Regions from separate parts of the Ammoniphilus oxalaticus genome, predicted to be linked through region 1. Evidence: riboswitches for the same ligand, from Rfam matches in the RefSeq annotation. Region 1 holds a riboswitch; each other region holds the start of a gene.
The links. A riboswitch is a leader RNA that binds a small molecule or an ion and turns the genes downstream of it on or off. The one in region 1 is predicted to bind cyclic di-GMP.
Positions count from the first base shown of each region.

Region 2: linked by a shared signal. The riboswitch ahead of BEP19_RS16285 (anti-repressor SinI family protein) and the one ahead of BEP19_RS06895 (prepilin-type N-terminal cleavage/methylation domain-containing protein) in region 1 are both predicted to bind cyclic di-GMP.
Region 3: linked by a shared signal. The riboswitch ahead of BEP19_RS04925 (methyl-accepting chemotaxis protein) and the one ahead of BEP19_RS06895 (prepilin-type N-terminal cleavage/methylation domain-containing protein) in region 1 are both predicted to bind cyclic di-GMP.

Region 1 covers NZ_MCHY01000008.1:144,570-148,844, forward strand. The annotation lists gene BEP19_RS06885 (type IV pilus twitching motility protein PilT) at 1-506, shown strand, start outside; gene BEP19_RS06890 (type II secretion system F family protein) at 537-1,748, shown strand; cyclic di-GMP riboswitch class II at 1,859-1,941, shown strand; gene BEP19_RS06895 (prepilin-type N-terminal cleavage/methylation domain-containing protein) at 1,999-2,385, shown strand; gene BEP19_RS06900 (type II secretion system protein) at 2,478-2,900, shown strand; gene BEP19_RS06905 (prepilin peptidase) at 2,993-3,754, shown strand; gene pilM (type IV pilus biogenesis protein PilM) at 3,771-4,275, shown strand, end outside.
Region 2 covers NZ_MCHY01000012.1:302-4,576, reverse strand. The annotation lists gene BEP19_RS16290 (hypothetical protein) at 1-1,012, shown strand, start outside; cyclic di-GMP riboswitch class I at 1,673-1,756, shown strand; gene BEP19_RS16285 (anti-repressor SinI family protein) at 1,783-1,917, shown strand; gene BEP19_RS16280 (anti-repressor SinI family protein) at 2,076-2,237, opposite strand; gene BEP19_RS16275 (hypothetical protein) at 2,728-3,021, shown strand; gene BEP19_RS16270 (hypothetical protein) at 3,397-3,756, opposite strand.
Region 3 covers NZ_MCHY01000006.1:576,113-580,387, forward strand. The annotation lists gene BEP19_RS04920 (very short patch repair endonuclease) at 1-93, shown strand, start outside; gene BEP19_RS04925 (methyl-accepting chemotaxis protein) at 184-1,872, opposite strand; cyclic di-GMP riboswitch class I at 1,983-2,074, opposite strand; gene BEP19_RS04930 (methyl-accepting chemotaxis protein) at 2,275-3,966, opposite strand.

The DNA.
Region 1 (4,275 bases):
GTGATACAGCTTCATTTGCTAGCGGTCTACGCTCTGCATTGCGTCAAGATCCTGATGTTATTCTCGTAGGTGAAATGCGCGACTTGGAAACGATCAGCACGGCAATCAGCGCTGCGGAAACAGGTCACTTAGTGTTGGCGACACTTCATACTACGAACGCGCCGCAGACGATCGATCGAATCATTGATGCCTTTCCGACAGGTCAACAACAGCAAGTCCGTTTACAATTATCGAGTAATTTACTTGGCGTGTTGGCTCAACGGTTGATTCCGCTACTTGATGGAAGTGGTAGAACCGCAGCTTTTGAGGTGATGGTCAATTCAACCGCGATTGCAAATTTGATCAGGCAAGAAAAAGCGCACCAGATTAAATCGATGATGGAGACGGGCTCACAACTTGGAATGGTGACGATGGAACAATCGCTTACGCGACTCGTTAATCAAGGAATGATTAACTCGGCAGCCGCTTATGAAATTTGTCCAAGTTTGCTCGGACGATTTGATTAATTGGGTTAATGAGGGAAGGAGGAGCGCCGTATGCTAGAGTTTACGTATTCGGGCTACAATGCTCAACAAAAGAGAATACAAGGGAAGATCGAAGCCCGCGATAAACGGGAAGCATTTCGGAACTTAAAGCAACAGGGTATGCTAATCACACACTTGAATGAACGGAAGCAAACGATCTTGACGAAAGACATTGAGATTTTAACGCCAGGTGTCAAGCAAAGAGACTTTGTCGTGTTTTGCCGTCAATTTGCTACGTTGCTGCGAGCAGGGGTCGGGATTGCCGAAGCGTTACAAATTCTCGTTCAGCAGACGGACAGTAAAGTGTTGAAAAAGGCGCTTGAAATCGTGCTGGAGGATGTGCGGTCTGGCTCATCATTGTCAGTGGCTTGCCAGCAGCAGCGTAAAGTGTTTCCTGTCATCTTTGTCAGCATGGCTCGCGCAGGCGAAACGAGCGGGAGCTTAGATGACATGCTGGACAAACTAGCTGGCTATTTTGAAAAGGAGCACAATGTAAAAGGAAAGATAAAGTCGGCGCTGTTTTATCCGATTGCTGTCGGGATCTTGTCTGTGCTCGTCAGCTTTTTCCTAATGTGGAAAGTGGTGCCCCAGTTTGTTTCTGTATTTCAAAATGTGGGACTCGAGTTGCCTTGGATCACGCGTTTTGTGCTTGGGGTTAGTGAATGGGTCGGCTTGTATTGGTTCCTATTGCTCGGTTTGCCTGTCCTCATTTGGGCTGTTTTGTTCCTCTATGGAAAAAACGAAAAAGGGCGCTATCAAATTGACTGGGTTAAACTGAAGCTGCCGATCGTCGGCTCTTTGCTGATAAAATCTTCACTGGCTCGGTTTAGTCGCACATTCTCGACACTTTACCAAGCGGCGGTGCCTGTTGTGCCGACACTCGCAATTCTCGTCGACATCGTCGGCAATCAAGTCATTTCCCAATCATTGAACCGAGCCCGAGATAACTTGCGCGAGGGACAACCACTGGCCCAACCTTTTAGGGAAAATTCAATCTTCCCGCCAATGGTCTCGCAAATGATTGCGATCGGTGAACAAACGGGGAATCTAGATGAAGTGATGGGGAAAGTAGCGGATTATTACGAGGAAGAAGTGGACCAAATGGCGGAGCGGATGAGGTCGTTGATCGAACCGATCATGTTAGTTGTTGTTTCGTTCATCGTTGGAATTATAGTGCTTGCTGTGTTGTTGCCGATGTTCGCATTATATGAAGGAATGACGTGATTAACAGAGAGACGTCCTCTGTTAACAAGATTGTAACAGGTTCTAGCATTTTCTTCTTGTCGAGAATGGGCTAATTTTATATAATGGAGACACAGGAAATGAGTGGTAATTATAAATGGGTCGTGATGATTTTCATTCTGTAGATGGGCGCTTAGAATGAAGGAAACGAGTAGCGCAACCGAACCCGCCTCTATGTTGCGAGGGCGGATTTTTTTTGTTTTTAAAACCTACTAATGGGAGGGAAAGAAACATGAGGGAAGCGTTGAAAAGATTTTGGAACAATCAAAAAGGGGTCACCTTGATCGAGTTACTCGCGGTTGTTGTGATTTTAGGGATTATTGCGGCAATTGCAGCACCGAGTGTTATGACGAACTTTGATAGTGCCAAAACGAATTCGGATGCTCAGACGGAAGCAATAATTAAAGATGCGGTGCAAAGGTTTGCTTTGGATAATCCGATACCAGAGGATGGCACCATTAAAATAAAGGTTCATTTAGTAGATGGTGGTTATTTACAGGACGTGCCGAAGCAGTCGTCTAATAATCAATATTTTACAGAAGTAAAAATAACTGTTAATGCAAATGGTAAAATAGTATTTAATGGATTTAAAACAGCCAATGAAAAGCCTACGACATAATAAGAATAATAATTCGAAATACCCCCCCTTCAAGGAGGGGCTTTGTTTACGGAGTATAGCGGTTGATTTGTGAAAAATGGGGGTGACTGACTATGTGGATGGCGTTGAAAAGATTTTGGAACAATCAAAAAGGGGTAACCTTGATCGAGTTACTCGCTGTAGTTGTCATTTTGGGTATCATCGCCGCAATTGCGGCACCAAGTGTGATGACTAACTTTAATAGTGCAAAAGTTAATAGTGATGCCCAAACCCAGGCAATTATTGAGGATGCTGCAAAGCGAATGGTGCTGGATCTTACAAGTCACACGAGGACAGAGGGGATTAATCAGCCTGAAACCTCTCGGCTGGGATATGTAAAGTTTGACAAAGAATCAATAGAATTAACGGATTATTTGGATGTAAAATCTAATGATGCACAAATTCCAACTGCTGAAGATTCAAATAAATTCTTTAGATTAAAGATAGTTCAAGGAAAAGTAACTGTTACTATAGGTGAGTCTACACCAATCGATTAAACTAAATAATTTAGAAGACAATCCCCATAGGGCTTGTCTTCTTTTCTTTTTTCGTACATGATTAAGCTAACACCCATTAGAAGGAGGCCTCTATGAACACTCTTATCTTCATTTTCATCACACTTCTATCCCTTTTCCTCGCATCGTTCCTCAACGTTGTCGCTATCCGTATTCCAAAAGGGGAATCGATCGTGTTTCCCGCTTCACATTGTGTCCATTGTGAACATCGCTTGGGTCCACTAGACTTGATCCCTGTTATTAGTTTCTTTCTATTAAAGGGAAGATGTCGCTATTGTCAGGCGAAGGTTTCCTATATTTACCCTGTGGGGGAGATGTTCACCGCTAGCGTGCTCGTTTATACTAGTTACAAGGTAGGCTGGGGATTGGAGTTGCTGATTGCTTTGCCGTTAATGGCATTCCTCGCTTCGATTACAATCAGTGATTTATTGTATAAAATTATTCCGAATAAAGTGAACTTATTTTTCTTCATTTATTTCATGATGGTTCGCCTATTCTACTATCCGCAACCGCCGCTTACGTATTTGATCGGTATGTTGGTCGGCGGCGGGTTGTTGTTATTGATTGCGATTGTTAGCCGCGGCGGGATGGGCGGCGGTGATATCAAACTAATGGCTGTCGTTGGGATGGCGCTTGGCTGGCAGCCGGTGATTGTCTCTTTTTTGTTGGCGTCCTTGTTCGGCGGATTAATCGGTGTCATCCTGTTGCTGGCGAAAGTAGTTAAACGAAAACAAGCGATTCCATTTGGCCCTTTTTTAGCGGCTGGTATTTTCGTTACATATTTTTGGGGGAATGAGATCATTTTAGCTTATCTGAACTGGATCCTTCGTTCCTAAAAAGGGAGCTAGCGTGATGTTAAACTGGGGAATTTGGAAAAATAAAAGAACGGTAGGTTTGGAAATAAAGGATACGATCATCAAATTGGTAGAACTGGAGCGAACAGGGGAAGACGTCCAAATTAAGAAGTTTTATAGTGAGCCGATCCCTGCGGGGGTGGTCACGGCGGGACAGATCGTTGATCAGGACCATTTCTTTGAGATCCTTTTTTTGATGAAAGAGAAGACAGGACTGAAAAACCAGTCAATTCATTTGGCGATCGATTGCCAACAAGTATTGCTGCGTCCTTTACAGATAAGTAACGCGCCAAAAAAAGAATTAAGAAAAGCGATTGAGCTAGAAATTGAGAACCAAATTCAACCGCCTTTTGATGAATATGTTTTTGACTTTTCAATTTTAAATGATGTGGAAACAGGCGACGGGGAGGAACGTCTGGAATTGATGCTCGTGATCGCCCCAAAAGCCTACATAACCTCTTATGTCGATCTGTTGCGAGAACTTGATCTGAATCCGAAAAGTG
Region 2 (4,275 bases), on a different contig from region 1:
CAATCACGCAACATTATACGGTGGAACATGGGTAGGTGGCGGCGATGACGATGGCACAGACGTATCTTTCAGCTTCGGCCTATCACAATCCATTTACAGCGAACTGGACGCATCATATCCACTATCACAGTCGGTATACGCTAATCACAACAGCATAGCACCAACACAACAAGCCTTATTTGACGATAAGGTTCTTTCGTATGCGGCAAAACAGGCGATATATGCGAATAGGGAAGCGGAAGCCGCGGCAAAGCAACAAATATACGCCAATCGACAATGGGCTTATCCATTATTACAGTCCATCTATTCGGATTACGTGATGTATTCGAAGGATTTTCCGCTGAGCCAATCAGTGTATGCAGATAGATCAATGAGCTTTCCGTTGGGTCAAGTCATCGTTAAGGATGTGGAATCAGATTATTCGTTGTCTCAATCCATTTACGAGGTGACAGAAACATCCACACCATTACGCCAAACGATCTATGCTGATGTACAGGCGATAGCGCACACGAAACAAGTCATTTGGACGGATCGGGATTATAGCTACCCGCTATTGCAACGTATCATCGATCCCGACAAGTCCATCATCGGTCATATCAAGCTAGAGGGCGAGAGGGTCTTATACGTCTACCTAGTGGGCGAGCGCGAGTTATATGTCGAGTTAAAAGGAGGGTTGCCTATGCGTGATAATCAGAATTTCTCTATGGTGTCGGGTGACTCGAAGCTGATTGATGTAACCGTTGAGGGTGTGGACATGGCTGGCGTTACATCCGCTAAGTGGACGATGTATCAATATGGCGTGTGGAAGTTGTCCAAGACATTGCGGGAGGGCCTATCAATTAATGGCGATGTATTGCACATTGAGCTAAGTCCAAGTGATACAGAGGAGCTTACAGGTGTTTATACGCATGAGATCGAGATTGTGGACTCCAACGGAAATGTAAGCACGATTACAAGAGGAAAAATAACGCTAGAGCAGAGAGCGCCTAAGTGTCATATTCACTCTAGTTAGGAATAGAATACAATGAGTAATATCTCGTCGTCGCCTCCACCCTTTCGTTCTTTTATGAGCGAAGGGGTCTTTTTATTCACGATGTGTAATGAATCGAATAGGATGTATTAGCTCCTCGGTTTATTAATTGCTCATATATCTATGCCCCGCTGTTCTTTATTGGATAGTGGGGCTATTTTTTTGTGAATAATTACATTTGGGTGTAGGCATAATAAAATAACATCATGAGTGGCATAAGTTATCCCCTTCCATTAACCCTCTGTTGATTGTCAGCGGAGGGTTAAATCATTCACATAACATCATCAACAGAATAGGATGTATTGTCCCCTCGTTCGTGTTCGGACGGTTTATATAAAGTAAGTCCTACTCTCCGTACTGGATTGTGGGACTTACTGTTGTGTATATAATTACAAATAGTTAAAGGTATAACAAAAGCCGTCTTTACAGTGTTCTATATCCTATATCTGGTTTAGCCTTGCTATCTGTTATTGTACGGGTCTATTTCTAAACCTCAAAGGTGTGAATATTATTATAAGGATGATAAGAAGAAATGTTAGATTTAAAACGTTGAACTAAATTGAGCGTAAACTGTTTATAAATTTACAGTTTAAACAAAAAGTGTTAGTTTGTCACCAAATTTATGTGATATAATTTCCATTAACCAGAAAGGGGCAAACCAACCGAAAGGTTGGGACGCAAAGTCACAAGTCTAAGGTTTTGTACTAGGACGGCTGGATTACCTGGATTTTACACTTAAAGGGTGAAAAATCATGGTTAAAAAAGAGAAGGATAAAGATATGTTGGATCAAGAGTGGGTAAACTTAATCCTCGAGGCAAAGGAGATCGGGATATCGAAAGAGGAAATACGTGACTTTTTAATACATAAGATGAGTATATCTATTTAATATAACTTTGTCTTTGGGAAGAAGTATAAAGAGGATTGTGATCTATGATCATTGAAAAAAATAATACCCCTTCTTGATATTATTTAGTCCTTCGAACTATATTCTATTTCGAAGGATATTTTTATTGTACTTAGGCATTATCAGAATTATTTACATGTTTATTTTTTGATACTGCTTCTAGTCTCTAGTACCTCATTCTTTTTTAATTTTAAGAAATCTCTAAAATCTTCTTTTGATATATTCGAAGCCATCGCAATTTTAACCAAACTTATAGTCTCTTCATCAAGATTTTTATATAAATTAAGATTGATTACATTCACGCACAATACACCTCCATATATAAGAAGAATATAGCATAATGGCTCATGCATCAGCAAGGTCTTCGAAGTTTACATAATATTGATGATTAAAACCTTAATCTGTAGATCAATGGGCACTGGGTGATTGTGGAGTCCGAGAAGTAGGAAACTGCTTATGTATGACGGCGGTAACAGAAGAAGAGTTTATTCAAAGAGGTAGTCCTTCTGTCCTTAAACGAAAGCAGGGTGGGTTAATCTATGCATAATTTCAGATAGGTGGAGGATAATATGAATACTCTCCCTGAGTCCAGAGAGGCTCATTTTCTCCTAACCAATGGAGCATAGCCCCGCTGTCCTTAATCGGATGGTGGGGCTATTTTTGTTTACTCATGAATGTGTAGCAATTCATTGAATTCACCATAGGGTACTACGAAAGATTAGTACTTATCGAATTCAAATTGTCGAGTTAAACTATGCTCAATGAATCAAAGGGGAGAGGTGCCATAAAATAATGGAAACGATAGAAAAGGGAAAATGGTCAACTGCTTTAAGCGTTGTAGGGATTGCGTTGTTTATCTCTAGTTATTTAATTTCTGACGATCCTAATTTAGGTGAAAAGATTCTCATCGGGATAGTTTTTTTCTCAGGAATTGGATCTATGATCGCAAGTGTTTTTTTGGGAGTTGCGGCTATTAAGTCGAAAGAAAATGGACTACTCAAATATGTTGGTCCATTGATGATCTTAATCCTCATTTTAGGAATACTCCTATTTCCTTTGTTGTTGGGCTTAAATTTTGCACCATAGTCTTTTCCAAAAATAGGTTACTTGGAAACATGTTGTGAAATACGATCGGGTAGAGGGGCAATGTTGGGACTGTGGTAATTTTTAGCAAATCAACTGGTCTTATATGAGTTAATGATTTGTTAATTGTCTATTTAGAGGGATTTAACAGTCCATCATTATAATTGTAAGTAAATAATGGGCATATAAGATTTTTGTGTGGAAGGTGATCCAGTGTGATATTACTTATATTGTGTTGCGTAGTTCTTTTAGGACTAAGTGTTCTAACGGCCTCTCCTCAAGAAGTTCAAAAACATCAAGAAGATTTTATTCCCCAAAAGTATTTTTCAGACTTAGCATAAACTCAATCCATCTCTGTCATAGTAAAACCCTTCGCTACTATATCGAAGGGTTTTTTCTTTGTTTACTCATCACTTCTTCCGCTCTTTTCAAAGCATATAAAAACCTCTCCTTATCGCCGCTGCTCCTAAATTCCTCCCAGGCCCTTTTCAACATGATTGGATGGGGTCTGTCCTTAAGGATCGTGTACTTTTGCTCAATCATGTCTAATACCAAATTCTTTCTTCCAATTAGATGACTGGACTGCAAAAGTATTTCGCCTCTCTCTTTCATTGGGATTCCAAAACCAGATAAGAGCTCATCGTTTGTTTTCAGTTGGGCAATCATTGGTGCAACAATATCGATTAGGTCTAACGTGAGGGTATCGTGAAGAATTTGTGTGATGTGGACTTTTACCATAATGCACCTCCTGAATTTATAGGTAAATAGTATCATTCGGAGGCGGAGGAAGGGATGACGGTGTTGTGAAACTAAATAACCTAAAATACCGAGAAGGTATTTTGGGTTTAATGAGACCAGTAGGTCACTAAATTTATTATGAGTGGCCGCTGTTTAAGGGGAAAGCGAGCCAAACCCTTTGTAGGTCCCAATACTGTAAGTAAGGACAAGATTATTTTTATAGCATGTTGCAGACAAAAGTCAATAGACAGGGAACGGGCGTTCTTGTTCCGAGTATGTCCAGTGGGGGCTGGATTTCACTTTTTTATACGTTAGGATCATCATTTATGTATGCGGTATGGAAAATTGCAACCTCCCTAGATTTCATACGAAGTACAATTAAATAGCCATCTGGGGTAACTAAACAAACACGTCTTGTGTGGTCGTATCGCTTTCTCTTAGAGTCCCAACCAGCATAGATTCGGATGGATCAGTTAGTGCCTTTTTAATCCATCCGAATCTCTATGATGTCTAAGTTTC
Region 3 (4,275 bases), on a different contig from region 1:
CGAATATGGGAGCATGATCTTAAGGAAGATTTTGAAGGAACAATCGAGCGCATTGCTTCTTTTATGAAAGAAGCAAAAACCCGTTCCACCTAACGGCGAAACGGGTTGCTAATAAATGCATTACGTTGTGGGTGTTACTCATCTCATCTAACAAGTAGGGAGGGGTCACTCCCTACTTAACAATTAAACTTTGAAACGCTGCGCGTACATTTGTAAATCCTCAGCTAACTTGGAAAGCGCTGCTGCGGAAGCGGTGATTTCTTCCATGGAAGCAAGTTGTTCCTCAGATGCGGAGGCGACGTTTTGGGTATTGTCCGCCGACAGTTGAGCAATGTTCGTAATTTCATCGATTGAGGCTTGCATTTCTTCTACACTGGCAGACATTTCTTCTGAAACGCTTGAAGCTTCTTGGATTTGGCTAGCGACTTGCTCGATATAGTTTACAATAGTTTCAAATCCAGCTTCCGCTTTGCGTACGACCTCCATTCCAATTCCAACTTCCTTCGTGCCATCATTCATGCCTTTCACCGCGTCAGATGTATCTTTTTGAATCCGTTGGATTAAGGATGCGATTTGCTCCGTCGAGTCTTTGGATTGTTCCGCTAAATTTTTTACCTCATCGGCGACGACGGCAAAGCCCCGACCATGTTCGCCCGCTCGCGCGGCTTCTATCGCGGCATTGAGCGCTAGCAAGTTTGTTTGTTCCGCGATTGAGTTAATGACTTCCGTAATATTTTCAATTTCTTTGGAAAGATCGCCTAAGCTTCGCACGACGGATGCGGAATCTTCGACAACAAGTTGGATTGTATTCATTTGTTCAATGACCTTTTGCAATGATTGATTGCCTCGATGCGCCTCATTGGTTGTTTCTGTTGCTAATTCAGAAACGGTTGTAGTCGTTTCCGCTACTTGTTGAATCCCTGCGACCATTTCGCGCATCGCATGAGAACTATTAATAGCGCCTTGTCCTTGCGCTTCAGCTCCGCTCGCGACTTCTTGAATGGCGGTTGTAATTTGGGTGTTTGCTTCCATCGTTTGCTCCGCGCTGGCGGTAAGTTCTTCGGCCGAGGCAGCAACTTGTGACGAGTTGGCGCTCAATTGTGTAATGACCTGCCTTAGATTGCCTGACATTTGATTGAACGCGGTAGCTAGATCGCCAATCTCATCGTTATTTCGAATGTGGATATCATCAATGGTAAGATCGCCATCCGCTATTTTTGAAGCTGAATCGGCTAAACGAACAATCGGCCTAGAGATGAGGCGCCCAATCGCATAAGCAATGGCGGTTGCGAGCAATACAGCAATAGCCCCGATTATGAGCAGATTTTTTTTCGTTTTATTTACTATTTCTGTGTTTTCTACAATCGATTTTTCCGCAATTTCAAATTGGAAGTTGGCCATTTCCACCGCGTGGTTATCCAACCGATTGACAATTTCACGCCCTTCATTCGTTGAGATCGTTAAATAATCCTCGTTATTTTGCGCTTTTAAATCAAATAAATGTTCCGTAAATTCATTGTACTCTTCTTGGGTCTTATTCATTGCCTCAAGCATGTTCTGGTTTTCTTCTAAATTCAATCGGTTGAGTAAACTTGTGTATCTATCTTGGAACTCTTCCTTTGCCTCGTTATAATCTTGCATGACGGACTGTTCGCCTGAAAGCAGGTAGCCGCGTCCTGCTACGATGATCTTTTTAGATGCGATTTGCAAATCTTTTACTTCCATCGCTTTGATCATTCTTTCTTCGATTAGTTCTGTATAGCTTTGATTGATAGCATTAATTTGATAATAGCCAATTCCGATAATCATAATAAGAACAAGGATGATGATCGAAAAACCACCTAGCAGTTTTTTGTTGATATTGAATCTCACTTACATTCCTCTCCTATCTCGTTATTTATTATATGAAGGCATAGAAAAAAGTAATCTATGATTGAAAACGAACATCGCAAACATAGATTACTGAGTACAAGATCACGGTAATCGGCAACTGGCTGGCATGTAGCTAATCACCGCTACGTAAGCCCCTCTAGTTTTGCGTCCACACCTTTCGGTGTGTTTGCCCTAATCGAAAAACAAAAGACTATGAAGTTGAATTTAAAGAACCGATAGTATAATATAGACCATACAAACGGTGGTTCTGTGTCCAAATGTATACCTATCTTATTTAAACATACTATTCCATTGTTTGGAACCCCAAGTAATAATATATTTTTTCAAAATAGAAAACACCTCGCCTCACGCGAAGGTGAGTTGAGGTGTTGGTTGTTGCTTCTATATTTTGAAGCGATGAATATGCGCTTGTAATTGTTCAGCCATCTCTGACAGAGCTTCAGCCGATGATGTCACTTCTTCCATTGACGCGAGTTGTTCTTCTGAAGCGGAGGCTACATTTTGCGTGTTGTCAGCAGACTGTTGCGCGATTCGCGCAATTTCTTCGATTGTGGCATTCACTTCTTCCACGCTGGCTGACATTTCTTCTGAAGCGGCGGACGCTTCTTGGATTTGGGTCGCGACTTGGTCGATTAACGATAAAATTTGTTTGAATCCTTCGCCTGTTTCACGGACAACCTCTAGTCCGACGCGCACTTCCTCCGTTCCATGACCCATTGCTCGAACCGCTTGCGCCGTGTCCTCCTGAATTCGTACGATTAGACTCGTGATTTGTTCCGCTGACTGTTTAGATTGCTCCGCTAGCTTTTTCACTTCATCGGCAACGACGGCAAAACCTCGGCCATGTTCGCCCGCTCGGGCCGCTTCAATCGCTGCGTTCAATGATAACAGGTTTGTTTGATCGGCAATCGAGGTAATCGCCCCAATAATATCGCCAATTTCAAGCGATAGCGTCCCAAGCCTTTCGACGACGATAGCAGAATCACCAACGACTTGATCGATTGTGTTCATCTGTTCGATCACTTTTTGCAGTGACTCGCTCCCTTTGTTTGCTTGTCGTGTCGTGTCGGATGCTAATTCTGCTACCGAAGCGGTTGCTTCCGCGACTTGGGCAACCCCTTGGGCCATTTCACGCATCGCTTGAGCGCTTTCCATAGCTCCTTTGCCTTGGGTTTCTGCGCCGGAAGCAACTTCTTGGATGGATATTGCGATTTGTTGGGTTGCTTGTGAAGTTTGTTCAGCGCTTGCGGTTAGCTCATCGGCGGAAGCGGCGACATGAATTGCATTATCGCTGACTTGACCGATTACTCTTCTTAAATTCGCCGCCATTTGATTAAACGAACTTGCCAACTCGCCAAGCTCGTCTTTGTTTCTGACTTGGATCTGATCGGTTGTTAAGTCGCCTCCCGCAATCCTATTCGCAGATTCGGCAATCGTCCTGATTGGTTTTGAAATAAGACGACCCATTAGGATTGCTGTTGCGCTTCCAACGATAATGGCGAGCAAGCCAACAATTAAAATTTTTGTCTTTACCTCACTGACTTGTTTCGTATTTTCGGCGCTTTCTTGTTCTAGTAATTCAATTTGGTGATTTGCAAGATTTGTTGCCTGCTCATCGAATCGGGCGATCGTGTCACGACCTTCATTGATAACCAAGTCGATGTAACCGGCTATATCATTTTGATCTTTCGATGCGAACAAACGTTCAGCGAGATCATCGTAATCTTCAGCTGTTTGACGCAATCCATCCAGCATTTTAATGTTTTCGGGTTTTGTAAGCGTACTTCTTAATAGACGAGATTTTTCATCGTATTCTTCATGCGCAATTTTATAAGCTTGCAACGCATAGGGATCACCTGTAATTAAATAACCGCGTGTATTGATCATGACATTCTTTACTGCCATTTGTAAGTCTCTTACATTCATCGCTTTCACCATCCGATCGTCAATTAGATGGGAATAACTTTTGTCAATTTTTGTGATTTCATAAAAACCAAAACTAATAATCCCAATTAACAACAGGATGACTATCGAAAAACTACTCAATAATTTCTTGCTAATCGTCCAGCGCACTGCAACCGCCTCCTCATATCTCTAAGTTGAAATTGTAAATGCTTTCTAGATTCAAATTGAACAGCAATCTGTGTTAATGAGTGACGAAAAGACTGAGCGCTACTTAAGCGGGTTTTTAAAGTAGGGCATACGCATTTTCGACGTTCTCTCTGATTCTTATAAGATATACAACAATTGAAACTAGAACCTTGATATCAATTATAATTTTTAGGGAAGTTCCGAACAATAGCTAGGACGAATCTTTTGTTAAATCTTGGTGAACGGTTAATCCTGTAAAAATCAGCGCGCTTCTCATCTAAGCAAAGTGAA